DNA from 3 places in the Irregularibacter muris genome. Region 1 is predicted to be linked to each of the others. Evidence: predicted binding sites of a transcription regulator. Region 1 holds the regulator's gene; each other region holds the start of a gene.
What was found. Region 1 encodes Rex, which represses fermentation and respiration genes when NADH is low (regulators of the CRP and FNR family bind a similar motif). Its sites were predicted from a motif close to ATTGTTAANNNNTTAACAAT; they were not measured.

Region 1 (3,291 bases):
TAAAAAGGCACCTAAGACATTTCTAATCTCTGTCTGAAGGGCAGTAGGTTTTACCTGCCATACTTCTTCGATTATGGTATTATTTTCATCCAAAGAGGTTTGCAATTGATCATAATAGGCTGGATAGACGTGGGAACCGAGGATAACCTCTCCTTCATCACCAGTCAATTCTCCCAAAATAATCTTAAAAAGAGTAGATTTGCCCACACCGTTAGGGCCAATGATACCAATGTGATCCCCTATAAAAATCTGAAAGTTTAGATCAGAAAAAAGTTTAAGTTCTCCAAAGGATTTAGAAAGCCCCTCTACTTTGAGAACATCTCTACCACTCTTTACTTGGGGTTCAAGGGTAAGATGAAGGGTAGGCAGCTGGGTCACAGGGGAATCTATTCTCTCCATTTTATCTAACATTTTTTGTCGGCTTTCTGCTTTTTTTATGCTCTTTTCTCGGTTGAAAGAACGAAATCGTTGAATGATTTCCTCCTGCCTTTTGATTTCTTTTTGTTGCTGTTCATATTGATGGGAGAGAACCTCAAGGGTTTTTCCCTTTTCTTTTACGTATTGGGAATAGTTTCCATTGTAGGTGTATAATTTATGATTTTCAATTTCAAATACTTGGGTGACAAGGGCATCTAAAAAATAGCGGTCATGGGAAATAATAAATAATGTGCTGGCATAACTTGATAAAAATCCCTCTAACCATTCTACGGTTTCCAAATCTAGAAAATTTGTAGGCTCATCTAGTAGCAGAATATCAGGCTCTTGTAATAGGAGCTTTCCTAGAGCAATCCTGGTTTTTTGACCCCCACTAAACTGGACAATTTGTTTGTCATAGTCTTGTTCTTCAAAGCCTAATCCCTTTAATATCCCACGAATTTGACTGGGATAGCCATAACCGTTTTGTTTTTCAAAATCCTCTTGCAAATGTCCATACTCTTCCATGAGAATGTGCATCTTTTCATCTTCTTCATTTTTACCAGCAGAGGAAATGTCTTGTTCCAGTTGACGAAGCTGTTTTTCCATGGCGATGAGGGGGACAAAGATCTCCATGATCTCTTCCCAAAGAGTATTTTTCTCATTTAAATCAAGGTGCTGAGAGAGATAGCCCATAGAGGTATTCCGAGGAGTAGTGCAACTTCCTTCGTCAGGGGCAAGCTCGCCGGCAATGATTTTGAAGAGCGTGGATTTACCGGCTCCATTTCTTCCTACCAGGGCTATACGTTCACCCCCATTAATTTGAAAACTAATATCATCTAAAATTGTATTTATTCCATAATTTTTTTTAATATTTTTGCAGCTTAGTATCATAGGAAATTCCTCCAGAAATATTCACAAATATTATTCATATTGTATCAAAAAATAGGGTATAAATAAATAGAATGAAAAAGCTGAAAAATTGACACGAACTTTAACAAATGATATAATAAAATCGTTAAAGTTTTATTAAAAACAAAATGGATGGAAAAATATACCAACCACGTCATAATATGGGGGGGAACAATATGGAAAGATCATCACACAAAGTTTCAATGGCTGTCATTAGAAGACTGCCAAAATATTATAGATATCTTGAGGGACTTCTAAAAAAAGATATAAATCGTATTTCCTCAAAGGAATTAAGTAGAATTATGGGATTGACCGCTTCCCAAATAAGACAGGATTTAAACTGTTTTGGAGGATTTGGGCAACAGGGATATGGATATAATGTGGCAGAATTACATAATGAGATCGCAAAGATACTTGGGCTGAATAAACACTATTCATCGGTTATTGTAGGAGCAGGTAACTTAGGGCAAGCAATTGCCAATTATTCAAACTTCCAGAGACAGGGTTTTGAATTAAAGGGAATGTTTGATATTAATCCTAAGCTCATTGGATTGCGTATTAGGGACGTAGAAATCCATGATATAGACAATATAGAAGGTTTTGTCAGAGAAAACGATATTGAAATAGGAATCATCGCCGTACCTTTAGAAAATGCTCAGGATATTGCAGATAAGCTAGTAGCAGGGGGAGTAAAAGGAATTTGGAATTTTGCACCCTTTGATGTGAAAGTGCCTGAAAATGTGGAGATTGAACATGTTCACTTAAGTGAGAGCTTATATACTCTTACTTATTTATTAAATGAAAAAGATATCTTAGAAAAAAAAGATTAATATTTTAAAAAAAGTATGGTCCTGACCTTCAGAACCATACTTTTTTAATTGCTTCTTACTTCCATTAAAAAAGGAACCTATATTCTAGGTTCCTGATGATTTACAATTAAATTATTTTACTGGATCAGAAGATAAAGCTTTTGTTGCTAAGTCAAAGAATTCTTTGACATGAATGGATGCACCAGTAATTGCATCAGCATGGCCTTCTTCGCTAGTATATTCGACAGCTGTTGGGTCTTGAATTTCAACTAAATATTTTTCAACTAATTCAGCTTGTTCATGCCACTCAGCACTAGCTCCGCCATTTTCTACCATACCATATTCACCAGATTTGGATTGAGTGATTTTGTCATCTCCACCATCTTTGAAAAGACCATTCCATGTAGCGTCAACGATTTTTCCATCTTTAACTTCTACATCTACTACATATTTCCAACCGGAATCGCCAAAATCAGCTTCTTCAGCATGGTATGTACCATCTTCTAATGAAGAAACGTCTACTTTTGCAGTTTCTTCTGCTGGTTGTTGTTCTTCATTATTTGCTGGTTCTTCTGTATCAGCAGGCTTAGAAGAGCATCCTACTACAAATGAAAATACTAATGCCAATACTGCTAATAACATTAAAGCTTTTTTCATGATTTTCCCCCTCAAAGGTATTATTTTGTTTGGCTCAATTGTTATTATATATACAATATATAATAAAATCAATAGGTTTTTTGAAAAAATATATAAGAAAATATATATGTTTAGTTGGATTAAAAAAATCAACGATTTATTATTGTTCTATGAGAAAATCCCGGTTTATTTGAAAAATAAACCGGGATTTTGCATACCTTTTATAAGCAATATTAAATTGATAATGATTTGTTAAGATTCAAAGTAGCCTGTAAAGGAAAAAGGAAGGAATACTTACCTATAAGCCAAGGATTATTCACCTTATAATTGGGGATTTCCATAGCATTTTCTACATACTGGGATGTAATGATCATTTCCTCCTATTTGGATTTGTTCCCCAGTATAAAGGGGCTTTCCATCCAGTACCCGAAGAACCATAGTGGCCTTTTTATTGCAAAACCAACAAATGGTTTTAATTTCTTCTATTTTGTCTGCATAAAGCAGTAAGGTTTCACTACCT
Region 2 (3,291 bases), on a different contig from region 1:
TTCTAATCTCCTCCTTACCCGTCTCTATAACCTTGGGCAGGGTGGAATCTGACATGATTTCGTAGATAGACTTTCCAACCAGACTATCCTCTGTATCCCCTAATAGCTTTCTAGCCCTTTCATTGAAAAAAGTGACCTTTAGCTGATTGTCAATGGCGATAACTCCTCTATCTGAAGATCCTAAAATGGTATTTAGATTCTTTACGGTATACTCTAATTTTCTGTTATAGGCCTTCAAAAGATCGGTTTTTGTCAAAATGCCTATAAGCTTACCTTCTGGAGTAATAACAGGGAATTTATCTTCCTTTTTATCAAAAACAATCTTTGCATTTTCCTCTTCCTGTACACAGGAAACTTGTGTATTCATAAGAATATTAATACTGGTATCCGGCGATTTCCCCTCTTCAATAGCCTTAAATAGATGTATTTTGCTAAACATTCCTACAAGATGAAATTCTTCATCTACAACAGGGGTACTATCAATATGACTATGAATAAAAACTCCTGCGCCATCTTTTAATGTGCTTTTTGTAGAAAGAGTAATTGGATTGTGAGTCATGACTTCCTTTACTTTCATAAAGTTTATCCCCCTTATATTCCGAGTAAATTACTATTTCTATTATATCAAAAACTTAACAATCCTGTTTGTCTATTTTGTTATTATGACTTTTCCTCCCGAAGGCTTCTTCCTGATTATCTATCTCAAACCCAACAAAAGATGCTCTCCTATGAGAGCATCTTTTGTGAGAAATATCTATCTTTCAACAATCAGTGCAGTCCCCTGTCCACCACCTATGCAAAGGGTGGCCAAACCTGTTTTTGCCTCTCTCTTTTTCATTTCATAAAGAAGGGTAACTAAAATTCTTGCTCCAGAGGCTCCGATAGGATGACCTAGAGCAATAGCTCCACCATTTACATTGACTTTTTCAGTATCTAGGCCCAAATCCTTTACTACGGCTAAGGACTGGGCAGCAAAAGCTTCATTAGCCTCTACAAGGTCTAAGTCTTTTGCCTCTAGTCCTGCTTTTTGAAGGGCTAATTTGGTGGCAGGTACAGGTCCATAACCCATAATTTTTGGATCAAGGGCTGCTGATGCGTAAGATCTTATAATGGCTAAGGGTTTAATCCCCAATTCATCTGCCTTTTCTTTGGACATGACGATAATGGCCGCTGCACCATCATTGATCCCCGATGCATTTCCTGCGGTCACTGTCCCATCCTTTTTAAAGGCAGGTCTTAATTTAGCGAGTTTTTCTATCGTGGCGCCATGTCTTGGATGTTCATCTGTATCTACAATGATTGGATCTCCTTTTCTTTGGGGAACTTCTACAGGGACAATTTCTTCCTTAAATCTTCCTTCTTTTTGTGCTTTTTCTGCCCTTAGCTGGCTCTTTAAGGAAAATTCATCTTGTTGCTCCCTTGTGATATTCCACTTTTCTGCCACATTTTCTGCGGTTATACCCATGTGATAGTCATTAAAAATATCCCATAGTCCATCATGTACCATGTAGTCTACAATTTTCCCATCGCCCATTCTTTGGCCCCATCTAGCGGAAGGGAGTATATAGGGAGCATTGCTCATGCTTTCTGTTCCTCCTGCAAGGACGATGTCTGCATCTCCTAGCATAATGAATTGAGCCGCCATGCTCACAGCTCTAAGGCCAGAACCACAGACTTTATTGATGGTCATCGCTGGCACAGATTCAGGAATGCCTGACTTTATCGCTACCTGTCTGGCTGTGTTTTGTCCCAATCCTGCAGATAAAACATTTCCTAAAACCACTTCATCAATCATTTCAGATTGAATCCCTGCTCTTTTGATGGCTTCCTTTGCTGCAACAGCTCCTAAATCAATGGCTGATACTTTAGATAAAGCTCCTCCAAAACTTCCCACTGGTGTTCTCGCTGCACTGGCAATAACTACTTCTCTCATCTTATACTCCTCCTTATTTTGTTAAAAATATAATTATCCTTATGCATCTTTAACATGCAATTTCGCTGCCAACATTTCTGTAGACAACAAAACATCGCCTTATGATAAGGTGATGTTTTGTTGTCTACTTTTTATTTTTTTCAATAACCTGCCTTAATCCTATTTCTTCATGTCTGATGGTTCTTATGATATTTTCCCTATGTTTAAAAAGGGATAGAATCATGAGGCCGATGCCAATGAAGATACAAAGAAAGGGATATTTATAATAATAAGACAGTATAGGAAGTAAGGTAAACATTCCTATAGTACCTAAGGCAATGTAATCAGTGACAATGGTAATGACAATGATGGTAAAAATTAAAATAAGTCCGATACGAGTATTATAAGCCACTGCCATTCCCACTAAAGATGCAGCTCCCTTTCCTCCTCTAAATTTTAAGAAGAAGGGAAAAATATGTCCTAGGATAGCCGCCGCTCCCGCAATAAAAGCTAGGGTTACTGAGGAGGGAAATAAAATCCTAAAGGCCCATACGGCAATCATTGCCTTTAAAATATCCCCCAATGCCGTGATGATCCCATATTTCCATCCCATAACAGTGGTTATGTTTGAAGCTCCAGCATTATGGGTTCCAAATTTTCTAATATCTATATTATTGACTAATTTTCCTACAAGATAAGCGGTTTGAAAACAACCCAACAAGTAGCCAACGATAGCAGCAGATATTATATTTATTGCCTCCATTTCTAACCTCCTTTTATAATCTATGATTAGCTCATTATATCATAAAAATTTTGTCCAATACTATAGTTGAACCCATTGAAACCTAGATAAAAATTTTCATCTTTCTTCTTTCCTACCGTTGACTATTGGTCCATGTAGTGATAATATGTTTTTGAGAATTCAGAGTGATTTAGTAGGAATTATTTCCCCTACTGACAATGAAATTAAAGGAGAATGAATAAAATGAAAGACACTCTATTGAAAATCCAAAATATAAAGGCAAGTGTTGAAGATAAAGAAATCCTTAAAGGAATCAACCTTACTATAAATAAAGGAGAGGTCCATGTCATCATGGGGCCCAACGGCGCGGGTAAATCTACCCTGGCCAATGTTTTAATGAACCATCCCAATTATAAAGTCGGACAGGGGGAAATTTTCTTTAAGGGGGAGGACATCACCCATTTACAAACGGATGAAAGAGCTAGAAGGGGAATGTTTTTATCCTTTCAATATCCAGAAGAAGTGCCCGGTATCACCGTAGAGAATTTCTTGCGGACCGCTAAGGCCTCCATCTCCGGTAAGCCAGTAAGGCTACTGGCTTTTAAAAAAGCCCTACAAGAAAAAATGGAGCTTTTAG
Region 3 (3,291 bases), on a different contig from region 1:
TTAAAAGTTCTTTTTCGGATATCTAAAAACTTCATACGCAAGTTTTTAAAATCTACTTCTGGCTGTTCATAAAATAACCACATGCCTTTAGCGGCGTCCATAGCTGATCCCCCGCCCAATGCGATTATTCCATCGGGTCTAAATCTTTCCATAGCCTTTGCTCCATTTATAACAGTTTCTACAGAAGGATCTGGCTCTACGTCAGAGAATACCTCGGTAAGGATATTTTGTTTCTTTAAATGATATAAAACCTTTTCCACATATCCCAAATCTACCATCATTTGATCAGTAACTATCATAGCTCTTTTTACATTTTCCAGTTGTGATAAATAAGCTATGGAGCCAGGTTCAAAATAGATTTTTGGAGGTATTTTAAACCACTGCATATTGGTCTTTCTAAAGGCCATTCTTTTTTTATTTATTAAATTATCTATATTTACATTGTCTGTGGTTGAGTTATTTCCCATTGAACCACATCCTAAAGTAAGAGAGGGTATATTCGAATTATAGATATCTCCAATGGCTCCAAAGGTAGAAGGAGAATTTACTATTAATCTTCCCACCCTAACTTTTTCTCCAAATTCTTTTATAATATGATCATCATTAGAGTGAATAACTGCCGAATGTCCTAGTCCACCAAATTCTGTTACTTCAATACATCTTTGAATCCCTTCATGAAAATCATTCACCATATAACAAGCTAATATAGGACTGAGCTTTTCACCGGAAAGAGGATAATTTCTTCCTACACCTTGTAATTGAGCTATCAGAATCTTAGTTCCTCTAGGCACTTCAATTCCAGCCATTTCAGCTATTTTCTCTGCACTTTTACCTACGATATCGGAATTTAATATTTTCTTTTCTTTTATAAAAGCAGTGGACTGTAATTTTTTTGTCTCTTCTTTATTTAAAAAGTAACACCCATTTTCTCTCATAAATCTTATGGCCATATCGGCAATCTTTTTATCTAAAATTACTGTTTGTTCTGAGGCACAAATCATTCCATTATCAAAGGTTTTGCTTAGAATTAAATCAGTAACAGCCCTTTTGACATTGGCACTTTTCTCTATATAACAGGGTACATTCCCAGGTCCAACCCCTAAAGCTGGTTTACCGGAGCTATAGGCTGACTTTACCATCCCCCCACCGCCAGTAGCTAAGATTAATGCAATATCATTATGCTGTATTAAACTTTGAGTTGCCTCAATAGATGGGTCTTCTATCCATTGTATGCAATCCTCAGGGGCTCCTGCCTTTATTGCTGCCTCTCTTAGTATTTCAGCAGCTCTTTTGCTACATTGTTGAGCACTTGGATGAAAACTAAAAATAATTGGATTTCTTGTTTTTATTGATATTAAGATTTTAAACATAGTGGTTGAAGTTGGGTTAGTTACCGGAGTTATACCGGCTATGATACCAATAGGTTCTGCCACTTCCATATAACCCTCTTCTGCATTTTCTTCAATAACCCCAACCGTTTTTTCTTCCCTAATTTTATTATATATATATTCAGTGGCAAAAAGATTTTTAATCATTTTGTCCTCATAAACCCCTCTATTGGTCTCTTGGGTAGCCAATTTTGCTAATATCATGTGATGATCTATTCCTGCCAAAGTCATATTTTTGACAATTTCATCTACATGATTTTGATCCATCGTTAGGAAAGCATTCTTGGCAATCTTTGCTCTTTCAACAAGTTGATTGATTGTTTCCTCAACAGATAAGTTTTGTTTGTTTATATCTTTCTCTAAAATAGCCATTTTAAACCCTCCAATTGTTATATTTTTAACTAATGTTTGCTAAAAAAAATGGTGGTTCGGTTGTATACTTACTTCCTTTCTTGTTTATTGGGATTTTTTTCTATTTATTTCCCTTGATATAAAAAGTTTGTTTATATCGTTAATAGGATTATAAACCATTTGTTATATTTTTGTCAATATACTTTTGTTATTTTTTAATTTTTTTATCATTCTTTACTATTCCTATTGTTTTTATTTTATATATGTCGTATACTGTATACAAGTAATAAAGAATATAAAAAGGAGGCATAAATATGTTTTCATCTTGGAATGATTTTAATAAAAATATATGGACTGAGCAAATTGATGTACGTAACTTTATTCAAAATAATTATACGCCCTATGAAGGAAATGAGGAATTTCTTCATGATCCTACAGAGGGTACCAAAAAGCTTTGGGACGAGGTAAAAATTTTAATGCAAAAAGAGTTGGATAATAATGGGTTATTGGAAGCCGATACCTCCCTTGTTTCAACTATAACCTCTCATAAACCAGGATATATTGACAATGCTTTAGAAAAAATAGTTGGGCTGCAAACTGATAAACCTCTTAAAAGAGCCCTTATGCCCTTTGGTGGTTACCGTATGGTAAAATCCTCTGCCCAAGCCTATGATCTTTCTATTGATCCACAAGTTGAAGAAATCTTTACTAAATATAGAAAGACCCACAATGATGGTGTCTTTAGTGCCTACACTCCTGAAATGAAGAAAGCTCGTAGTGCTGGTATTATCACAGGATTACCTGATGCCTATGGAAGGGGTAGAATTATTGGAGATTATAGAAGAGTAGCCCTATATGGTATTGACTTTCTCATTGATAAAAAAGAAGAGGAAAAATCTCAATTAAATAATAAAACCATGACCGAAGATGTCATTCGTCTTCGTGAAGAACTTAGTGAGCAGATTGAAGCACTAAAGGATATGAAAGAAATGGCTGCATCCTACGGCTATGATATTTCTTGTCCTGCATCAAATGCCCAAGAGGCTTTTCAGTGGACATATTTTGCATACTTAGCAGCTGTAAAGGATCAAAATGGAGCTGCAATGTCTTTAGGTAGGGTCTCCACCTTCCTGGATATTTATATTGAAAGAGACTTGAGAAATGGAATAATTACAGAAGATGAAGCCCAAGAATTAATGGATCAATTTATCATGAAGTTGAGAATGATAAGATTTCTACGCACTCCCGAATACAATGATTTATTTAGTGGCGATCCCAATTGGATTACAGAATCCATAGGTGGAATGGGTATAGATGGGCGAACCTTAGTAACCAAAAGTTCCTTTAGGATTCTTCATACTCTTTATAATTTAGGTCCAGCACCAGAACCAAATCTTACAATATTATGGTCAACTCACCTTCCTTCTGCTTTTAAGGACTATTGCGCCAAAGTATCTATTGATACAAGTTCTATTCAATATGAGAGTGACGACTTGATGAGACCAGAATATGGTGATGATTATGGTATAGCCTGTTGTGTATCCGCTATGAA

Region 2: NSA47_RS10175 (acetyl-CoA C-acetyltransferase) is a predicted target of Rex. The motif match lies at 1,951-1,970, and genes of this name have one in related genera.
Region 3: adhE (bifunctional acetaldehyde-CoA/alcohol dehydrogenase) is a predicted target of Rex. The motif match lies at 1,919-1,938, and genes of this name have one in related genera.

What each region holds. Positions count from the first base shown of each region.
Region 1 is NZ_JANKAS010000005.1:171,843-175,133, reverse strand. Features, by position in the region: gene NSA47_RS07810 (ABC-F family ATP-binding cassette domain-containing protein) at 1-1,308, opposite strand, end outside; gene NSA47_RS07805 (redox-sensing transcriptional repressor Rex) at 1,503-2,156, shown strand; gene NSA47_RS07800 (FMN-binding protein) at 2,268-2,792, opposite strand; gene NSA47_RS07795 (thymidine kinase) at 3,093-3,291, opposite strand, start outside.
Region 2 is NZ_JANKAS010000008.1:114,951-118,241, reverse strand. Features, by position in the region: gene NSA47_RS10180 (sigma 54-interacting transcriptional regulator) at 1-577, opposite strand, end outside; gene NSA47_RS10175 (acetyl-CoA C-acetyltransferase) at 755-1,933, opposite strand; gene NSA47_RS10170 (glycerol-3-phosphate acyltransferase) at 2,058-2,675, opposite strand; gene sufC (Fe-S cluster assembly ATPase SufC) at 2,898-3,291, shown strand, end outside.
Region 3 is NZ_JANKAS010000001.1:432,624-435,914, reverse strand. Features, by position in the region: gene adhE (bifunctional acetaldehyde-CoA/alcohol dehydrogenase) at 1-1,760, opposite strand, end outside; gene pflB (formate C-acetyltransferase) at 2,054-3,291, shown strand, end outside.